3 regions of the Vibrio celticus genome follow, and region 2 is predicted to be linked to each of the others. Evidence: predicted binding sites of a transcription regulator. Region 2 holds the regulator's gene; each other region holds the start of a gene.
The links. The regulator MetJ, encoded in region 2, represses methionine synthesis genes. The targets are predictions, from matches to a motif close to TTAGACNTNTANANGTCTAA.

Region 1 (3,285 bases), 1.6 Mb from region 2:
AACACAGGCTTAAGCTAGCCCAATAATGAATCTCTTAAACAACCTCAATGCCATCTAAGTGACTCTTACTTTGCTGTCTTGCTGTGCTAAAGAAAGCCTGCAGGTAACGTTTGTCTTTTTCTGAGTTTCTTACCGCTGCAAACAGTCTTCTTGAAAGCCCTTTACCTAGCGGCTTACTGGCTATCAAACCTTGTCTTGAGAACTCACTGATCGCCCAGTTTGGTAATGCCGCGACCCCTAAACCCGCTGATACCATTTGCACCAACATCAAGGTGTTGTCTGCTTGTTTCCATTTCTTTGGTTCCACACCTGCTGGTTGCAAAAAGTGTTTCACGACGTCTAAACGCTGTTTTTGAACTGGATATGAGAGCATGGTGAGATCGCTAAGATCTTGCGGATCAATGCTCGCTTTATCGGCCAAAGGCGAGTTGATCGCGGTGATAAGGCGCATCTCAAAATCGAACAGCGGTTCGTAGTGAACTTCAGAACGAGGCTGTATATCTGAGGTGATCACCAAGTCCAATTCACCAGCCATTAATGCCGGTAGCGGTTCAAAACCAAAACCTGACGAGAAATCTAGGGTCACGCTTGGCCATGCAACTTGATATTCCTTCAAAGCGGGCATTAGCCATTGGAAGCATGAGTGACACTCAATCGCCATGTGCAATCGACCATTCACATCCTCTTTCAGGCTCGCCAACTCATTCTCTGCTTTAGCGATTCTTGGCTGTATCTCATCTGCGAGCTTAAGCAAGATCTCACCCTCAGAGGTGAATTTCACTGGCCTAGTTTTACGCAGGAAAAGCTGACCATCAATACGTGCCTCTAGGTCTTTCAACTGGTGAGACAGTGCCGACTGAGTCAGGTGAAGAGAGGTTGCAGTCGCGGTTAGTGAGCCGCTGTCTCTTAAGGTAGTCAATGTTCGAAGGTGTTTAAGCTCTATCATGAGTATTCCTCATATTCCCTAAGCCAATTCAATATTTCTTAATAATCACCCTACGGGGTTTTTTATCATTTGTAAACGTCTAGATGTCCAGATGGATTTGGTTTGTTCATCTTCGGTCTGTTCAAGATGAATATTTTTAATAAACAAGATGAATATTTGGACGTTGTTCATCGTTCAGATTAGGTGGCTAGTTTAGCCATCCAGACGCCTTTTTGTAAAAGTAAAAACCATGACAGGCAGTCTGACCGGAAATTAAAATTATCGAATAAGGAACAGGCTCATGACGACAACAACGCATATTCTTGGCTACCCACGTATCGGCGAAAAACGTGAACTCAAATTCACACTAGAGAAGTACTGGCGCGGCGAGATTGGTCAATCTGAGCTCAAGCAGCTCGGCAGCGAATTGAGAAATCGTAACTGGAATGTACAAGCCGACGCGAATCTAAGCTTTGCAACTGCGGGTGACTTCGCATGGTACGACCATGTTCTAACAACGACGTTACTTTTAGGCCATATACCTAAGCGACACGCAGGTGGTAGCGAAGACGAAAAAGCCTTCCCAGACTTAGATACCTTGTTCCGCGTTGGTCGCGGTCAATCTCAAACTCAAATACAATCTCAAAGGCAGCCAACTTGTTGTGGCGCTAAGCATAGCTCTGAAAGCGCTAAAGATGGTGCAGCAGCATCAGATATGACGAAGTGGTTCAACACTAACTACCACTACATTGTTCCTGAGTTCAGTAAAGACGACACCTTTGAAGTGAGCTGGCCGCAGCTGTTCGATGAAGTAAATGAAGCGATTAAAGCAGGACACAAAGTTAAGCCAGTTCTTCTCGGCCCGCTGTCTTACTTATATCTAGGCAAAGAAGTGGAAGAGGGCTTTGACCGTTTAACCTTGTTGCCGCGTTTGCTTACTGCTTACCAAGCGATTCTGGCTAAACTTTCCAAGTTAGGTGTTGAGTGGGTGCAAATCGACGAACCTATCCTTTCTCTGGAACTTGAAAAACGGTGGTCTGATTCATTCAAGTTGGCTTATCAAGTGATTCAAGGCGATGTGAAACTGCTGCTTACCACTTACTTTGATTCTGTGACTGATACGTTAGACAAGATCGTGGAACTGCCCGTCAACGGCTTACACATCGATTTGGCTGCCGCACCGCAGCAACTCGATGAAGTGGTGAATAAGTTACCGGAAGATTGGGTACTTTCTGCGGGTGCAATCAATGGACGCAATGTTTGGCGAGCAGACTTAGCTTCTCAGATTGAGTTACTGCAACCTGTGAAAGAAAAGCTAGGCGATAAACTATGGGTCGCAAGTTCATGTTCACTGCTGCATAGCCCGGTCGACCTTGAGTTAGAAGAGACGCTTAGCGAAGAAGTGAAGAGTTGGTTTGCCTTTGCAAAACAGAAAGTGACCGAGGTGAGCTTATTGGGTGCCGCGTTAGACGGCGACCAAAATGCCATTTTAGCGTGTGAGACTTACAGCCAACCTATCGTTGCACGCAAGAGCGCGACTCATGTGAACAAGCCACAAGTTCAAGCTCGTCTTAGCACGATTACTAAAGCGCTAGCAGAGCGCACTGCTCGATACGCAGAACGTGCCGCGCACCAGTCTGAGGTGTTGGGTTTACCGTTACTGCCAACTACAACCATTGGTTCGTTCCCACAGACAGGCGAGATCCGTGTTCAACGTAGCGCTTACCGCACTGGCAAACTGAGTGAAGCGGAATATAACACTGCATTGAAAGGCCATATTGCGGATGCCGTTAAACGTCAAGAAGCACTGGATTTGGATGTGCTTGTTCATGGCGAAGCTGAACGTAACGACATGGTGGAGTACTTCGCAGAAAACCTAGCAGGCTTTCAAACCACTAAGTTTGGTTGGGTACAAAGCTATGGCTCACGCTGCGTGAAGCCGGCGATTGTGGTCGCGGATATTGAACGAGAAAAACCAATGACGGTGGAATGGTCGACCTATGCCCAATCTCTGACCTCGAAGCAGATGAAAGGGATGCTGACAGGCCCAGTCACTATCTTATGTTGGACATTCCCACGTGAAGATATCTCGCGTAAAGAGATCTCCAATCAATTGGCGTTTGCGCTGCGCGATGAGGTGTCGGATTTGCAAGACGCAGGTATTAACATTATTCAAATTGATGAGCCTGCTATTCGCGAAGGTTTGCCACTGAAAAAGCGTGACCATGCCGAATATTTAGAGTGGGCAGTGGATGCCTTTAAGATTTCAGCAGCGAGTGCCAAGCCAGAGACTCAGATCCACACACACATGTGTTACAGCGAGTTCAACGAGATCATTGATTCAGTGGCTGCGCTAGATG
Region 2 (3,285 bases):
ATAAGGAAGGTAATTTCCCTTTAGATTGAAGCAGAGCTCGACCATCTGGTATCGGATTAAATTGTAAGTAAGCAAGATGCCCCATAACTCCTGCTTTACCAGTTCTGGTAAACGACTTCGCAGCGTGAGACGATTTCCAAGCATGTATTGTTTCTGCTCTCGGTAGCCTAGCTCAATTTCCCAACGATGTTCATAAAGGCCTGCAATATCTTTTGATGGGTAACGCAGGGAGTCCGTCATGGAGGTTAATACTTGGTAGTCTTTTCCTTTAATTTTACGAGTGACAAGTCGAGCGGTTATCGACTTTGGTAAATCAGGCCATAGCTTTCTAGCCCTTGGGTTACTGTGTAATTGAACCAGTTTGTCATTTCGCCCTAAAGATTGAACAATGTCATATTGTGTATTTTTCTTGAGGGGGATAAGCCAATGACGCTCTGAGCCAGAGTCTTGCCATTTATGTAATAAGCCTAAAGAATAGAATCCCTTATCGAACATTGTCACGCTATGGTTTGGTGTTGTTTCTATCAGTTTTTCAGCTAATATCATTTCGTTTGTATTGTAATTATCAAAGGCACTGGCCGTAATAATGTGACTGCTTAGTTCCATTTGGCAGACCATTCTCACTTGCGGATATTGCGTCCCTTTTTGTCGAGAAAATGCCTTTTCATTTTGCGGGTTATCGGGCGTTCGCCAAACAACTCCATCGACGCCAAGAAGCGTTAATCCATTCCACTGGGGTAACTTTGCACTTTTTAACCATGACGTAGTCATTCGCTCAAAGACCGCTTTAATTGCGTCTTCACCCAACGTCTTTCGACGTTGAGTTAACGCACTTGGTGCGACAAAAGCTTTACCTGTACGGTCGACAATATCAAGTTGGTTCACTAAATCTTTCATGGATTTACTGTTATAGATAGCCATTCCAACAAGCAGCCACACCATGGATTCTAAAGTTAATTTCCTCTTTCTCATCGTGACGGTATCAGTAAGAGAATAAGCTTCGTCGATGAGGTCAATTGGAAGCAAGTCAGACAAAGTTTCAACGTTGCTAGGTTTCCAATCATTAATTATGTTTAGAGCTTGAGAAACATCCATAAAAAAATCCAAGTGCATTAAATACACTTGGATTTTGACAGCTCTGAAGGATCGTTCAACCGATCACTTTGGCTTTAACTGATCGGCATTAACTCATCTGGAGTCGGTTTTTTTATGTCTATCATTCACAGCGCAATCATAAAAAGCTATGCGCGATGTGATAAATAAGGTTCAGCTAGAGCGAATCAATAATGAAGGCAGTGACTGAGTTGTTTTTATTCTTCGTCAAACGCTTCGAACTCGATACCCATCTCTGTCATCAGCTTTTTCACTTCAGCAGGAATATCGTCTGGGCGGTCTTTACGAAGGTCTTCATCCGTTGGTAGTGGTTGGCCTGTGTACGCATGTAGAAAGGCTTCGCACAGTAGCTCACTGTTTGTTGCATGGCGTAGGTTATTAATCTGGCGGCGAGTACGCTCGTCAGTAAGAACCTTTAACACTTTTAGAGGGATAGAAACTGTAATTTTCTTTACTTGTTCGCTTTTCTTTCCATGCTCAGCATATGGGCTTATGTATTCACCATTCCAGTCGGCCATTGCGTACCTTCATCACTTTAGTTGTTAGAATAAATTAATAGTGGTGATTTTAGCGGGATTTACTGCCATAAGCAAAGACATATAGACGTCTAGAAGTGTTGACGTCTCACGTTTATGAAAGTAAAGTGAATAACATATATCTAACACAGCCGAAAAATGCCGACAAGCAGCTGTGATTCTCAGACGCAAAACTTGTAAGGAAGCACCTATGAGCAGCCGGAAGCCAGCAACAATCGCAGTACGTACTGGTATCGAGTCAGACACGCAACACCATGCCGTTGTCCCACCCATTTATCTTTCGACTAACTATGGGTTTCCCGCTTTTGGTGAAGTGCCAAAGTACGATTACACCCGTTCTGGTAACCCAAACCGCGGTTTATTAGAGACGGCACTGTTTGAGCTTGAATCAGGCAAAGGCGCGGTTGTGACTAACTGTGGTACTTCGGCGCTTAACTTATGGGTTTCGGCTTTCTTAGGCGGCGATGATCTTATTATTGCACCGCACGACTGCTACGGTGGTACTTACCGCCTGTTTAACACTCGCTCGCTAAAAGGTGACTTCAAAGTTCTGTTCGTTGATCAATCGGATCAAGCTGCTCTGGATGCGGCGATCGCGCTTAAGCCAAAGTTGATCTTAATTGAAACCCCATCGAATCCACTGGTTCGTGTGGTTGATATTGCAGAAACTTGCCGCAAAGCGAAAGAGGTTGGTGCTCTGGTTGCTGTCGACAACACGTTTTTGACACCTGTGTTCCAAAAGCCTTTAGAGCTGGGTGCTGATTTTGTTATCCACTCTACAACCAAGTACATCAACGGACACTCAGATGTGATTGGTGGCGTTGTGGTCACTAAGACAGAAGAGCATGCTGAAGAGCTAGCGTGGTGGGGTAACTGTATTGGTGCGACCGGCACACCATTTGATAGCTACATGACTTTACGTGGTATTCGTACGCTAGGTGCGCGTATGCGAGTTCACGAAGAAAGCTCACGTGAGATTCTAGCGTCTCTACAGAAACAAGATCTTGTCGGCACTATTTACCACCCAAGCCTTCCCGAACATCCGGGGCATGATATCGCGAAGAAACAGCAATCGGGCTTTGGCTCAATGCTCAGCTTTGAGTTTGCGGGCTCATTCGAGGCGCTTAAATACTTTGTTGATAAGTTAGAGCTGTTTTCTTTGGCAGAATCATTGGGCGGCGTTGAAAGCCTGATTTGTCACCCTGCGTCTATGACTCACCGCGCGATGGGCGAAGAAGCATTAGCAGAAGCGGGTGTTTCTCAGCAACTACTGCGTCTATCTGTTGGCCTTGAAGATGCAGAAGACCTAATCGATGACCTCAAGCAAGCGTTTGAAAAGACACAGCGCTTTATCGCTGAAGAGGAGGGTTAATAATGGCAACCTTTCGCCAGCTACATAAATTTGGTGGCAGCAGTTTAGCGAATCCTGAATGTTACCAACGCGTGGTCAACATTCTTAGAGAATACTCATCAGCATCTGATTTGGTGGTGGTATCGGCAGCAGGCAAAACAACCAACCGTTTAATTGAATTTGTTGAAGCGCTCGACAAAGATGGTCGTATTGCCCATGAATGCCTACAAGCACTTCGTCAGTTCCAACTCGATCTGATTGAAGCACTGCTTGAAGGTGAAGCTG
Region 3 (3,285 bases), 500 kb from region 2:
TCATTGGTCAGAACGCGTGATACGGTTGACTTACCAACACCGGACAGTTTTGCAATATCAAGAATAGTGAGTTTTTTGCTCATAAAAAGTCTAACGTTAAAGGGAAGAGAATAAAAAGTGAGGGCAGATTCCCTCACTTAACTGTTTGTAAATCTTAGAAGTTAACTATGACTTACTTTCGACAATTTTTATAGACGACACGACCAAGTTCTAGACGTGCGTTGTCACCTTTAGTGCGTAAAGTGACGCTATTGATCAGCTCAGAGGTACCATCATCTAAGATATACTTCGTTCCTGAACCTGCCGCTATTTGAGTGAGGCGATATTCATTCTCTGGCAAACGTAATACCGCTTTCTCATTACCAAGGTAAGCGACCTTAAATGAAGCGTCAGACTCACATTGATAAGTCACGAATTGATCGTCCGATACTGCACCATCAGGCGCTGCGGATTTAGAACACCCGAATAACGCTACCGTACATAGAGATGCTATCAACAATGCTTTCATACTGCGTTCCTCATCTTTATATAGTGAACAACACTTATATCTAAGTGAAAGAGACTTAGTGCCTTAACCTTTTAAGAATGCTGGTACATCTTTAATACTGTCAAGCACAACACTTGCAAGTGCTTCACCTTTTTCAGTGATTGGTTTGCCGGTTCTTACCAACACTTTAGTACCAACACCTGCCGCTTCTGCAGCCATCATGTCTTCCGCTTTATCGCCGATCATGACCGAGTTAGCCATATCAATCTTCAGAAAGTCACGAGCAGAAATGAACATGCCTGGCTTTGGCTTACGACATTCACAATCTTGCTTGTAGTCGCCAATACCGTGTTCCGCGTGGTGCGGGCAGTAATAGATGCCATCAAGCTCAACGCCGTTATCAACAAAGTTCCAATCCATCCACTGTGTCAGAGAAAGAAAACGGTCTTCACTAAACATGCCGCGAGCAATACCAGATTGGTTGGTCACTAGCACCAATAAATAACCCATATCTTTAAACGCTTTCGCCGCTTCAAACACACCATCGATGTATTCAAAGTCATGCTCATCATGTACGTAGCCGTGATCAACGTTAATCACACCATCACGATCTAAAAAAACAGCAGGTTTAGACAAAATTTTGTTCTCTATCAACTCTCTATTAATCATTAATTATTACACGCTTTATTTGCTTCATCACTATCTATTTAGTTTTGCGTTCGTTAACGATTTGTTTCTAGCTTAACCATACAATCGACGTTTAGCCGTCTAGACGTAAAAATATCTATTGACTTAGATCATAGAACACCATAGCATCGTCTGTAAATCGAGCGAGCTATCGACATATTATTCTGTTCTACCTGCACGGGTTTCTCTATGATTAAAGTTAATCAAGTCAACAAGGTTTTTTATCAAGGCAATAAAGAAATCAATGCCTTAATTGATATCAACCTCCACATTCCTCAAGGTCAAATCTTTGGAGTCATCGGCTCTTCTGGTGCAGGCAAAAGTACCCTAATCCGTTGTGTAAATATGTTGGAAGCTCCGACCTCTGGTGAAGTGATTGTTGACGGTATCGACCTAACAAAACTCAGTAAATCAGAACTTAGCGAAGCGCGCCGTAACATCGGCATGATATTCCAGCACTTCAACCTGCTGTCTTCTCGTACTGTATTTAACAATGTAGCACTGCCTCTAGAACTTGCTGGTAAAGATAAAGCGATTATTGAAGCGAAAGTCAGCGAGTTACTTGAACTGGTTGGCCTTGCAGACAAGCGTGATACTTACCCTGCAAACCTAAGTGGCGGTCAAAAGCAGCGTGTGGCGATTGCTCGCGCACTGGCCTCTGACCCGAAAGTACTGCTATGTGATGAAGCAACCAGCGCATTGGATCCAGCAACAACTCAATCAATTCTTGAGCTGCTGCGTGAAATCAACCGCAAGCTGAACATCACTATCCTGCTTATTACGCACGAGATGGATGTAGTGAAAAGCATTTGTCATGAAGTCGCGATCATTGGCGGCGGTGAATTGGTAGAGAAAGGCACAGTCGGTGACATCTTTGCTCACCCTAAGACAGAGCTAGCACATCAATTTATTCGCTCAACGTTGGATCTGACGATTCCTGAAGATTACCAAGCACGCTTGCAAGAGACTCGCGTAAACAGCAGCTACCCGCTGGTGCGTCTTGAGTTTACTGGTGCAACGGTTGATGCTCCGCTGATGACGCAAATCGCACGTAAATTCAATATCGATGTCAGCATCCTAAGCTCTGACCTTGATTACGCCGGCGGCGTGAAGTTCGGCATGATGGTTGCTGAACTGTTCGGTAATGAAGCCGATGATAATGCTGCTATTCAATTCCTACGCGACAACAATGTAAAAGTAGAGGTACTTGGCTATGTCCTTTAGTTTCAACGAGGTTGCTGACTGGGTCAGCCTTAACGGTAACCTTCTATTAGGCGCAACAGGCGAAACCCTTTACATGGTTGCTGTAGCGGGCATTGTTGGCTTCGCTGTCGGTATCCCATTAGGCGTGATTCTACATACGACGAAAAAAGGTGGTCTGTTAGAGAACACCAAGCTAAACAAAATTCTCGGTGCGGTTGTGAACGTGGGCCGTTCAGTGCCTTTCTTAGTACTGATGGTTGCTATTATCCCACTGACTAAGATGCTGATTGGTACCTTCATTGGTACAACAGCAGCGATTGTTCCACTGACGATTGGCGCTATCCCATTCGTGGCTCGACTAATTGAAAGTGCGCTACTTGAAGTACCAACAGGTCTAGTGGAAGCGGCTCAATCAATGGGCGCAACACCAACACAAATCATCAATAAGGTTCTGCTTCCAGAAGCACTACCGACTATCATCAACTCAGTAACGATTACGCTAGTGACTCTGGTGAGCTACTCAGCAATGGCAGGAACTGTTGGTGGCGGCGGCTTAGGTGATGTCGCGATTCGTTACGGATTCCACCGTTATGATGTGACTATCATGGCTGTGACGGTAGTGATGTTGATTGTGCTGGTACAAATTATTCAATCAATCGGTGATTCATTAGTTCGCCGCGTTGACCACAGATAAAGACTCACGCATAAAGATTAGAGTCGTCTGAACCCAATTAAATAGATTTATTAAAAGGAGATTATTATGAAATTTAGCCTTAAAGGTTTACTAACTATCGCAGCAGCAGCTTCAGCGCTAGTTCTAGCAGGTTGTGGTGATAAAGAAGTGGATACTTCTAAAGTAAAAGTTGGCGTAATGGCAGGTGCAGAAGCGCAAGTTGCTGAAGTGGCAG

Region 1: metE (5-methyltetrahydropteroyltriglutamate--homocysteine S-methyltransferase) is a predicted target of MetJ. The motif match lies at 1,018-1,037, and genes of this name have one in related genera.
Region 3: metN (methionine ABC transporter ATP-binding protein MetN) is a predicted target of MetJ. The motif match lies at 1,248-1,267, and genes of this name have one in related genera.

Annotation. Positions count from the first base shown of each region.
Region 1 covers NZ_AP025463.1:2,240,418-2,243,702, reverse strand. The annotation lists gene OCV19_RS10105 (LysR substrate-binding domain-containing protein) at 35-946, opposite strand; gene metE (5-methyltetrahydropteroyltriglutamate--homocysteine S-methyltransferase) at 1,227-3,285, shown strand, end outside.
Region 2 covers NZ_AP025463.1:253,471-256,755, forward strand. The annotation lists gene OCV19_RS01155 (IS4 family transposase) at 1-1,095, opposite strand, end outside; gene metJ (met regulon transcriptional regulator MetJ) at 1,311-1,631, opposite strand; gene OCV19_RS01165 (O-succinylhomoserine (thiol)-lyase) at 1,840-3,021, shown strand; gene OCV19_RS01170 (bifunctional aspartate kinase/homoserine dehydrogenase II) at 3,024-3,285, shown strand, end outside.
Region 3 covers NZ_AP025463.1:753,491-756,775, reverse strand. The annotation lists gene treR (trehalose operon repressor TreR) at 1-83, opposite strand, end outside; gene OCV19_RS03600 (MliC family protein) at 173-508, opposite strand; gene gmhB (D-glycero-beta-D-manno-heptose 1,7-bisphosphate 7-phosphatase) at 572-1,156, opposite strand; gene metN (methionine ABC transporter ATP-binding protein MetN) at 1,364-2,398, shown strand; gene OCV19_RS03585 (methionine ABC transporter permease) at 2,388-3,071, shown strand; gene OCV19_RS03580 (MetQ/NlpA family lipoprotein) at 3,138-3,285, shown strand, end outside.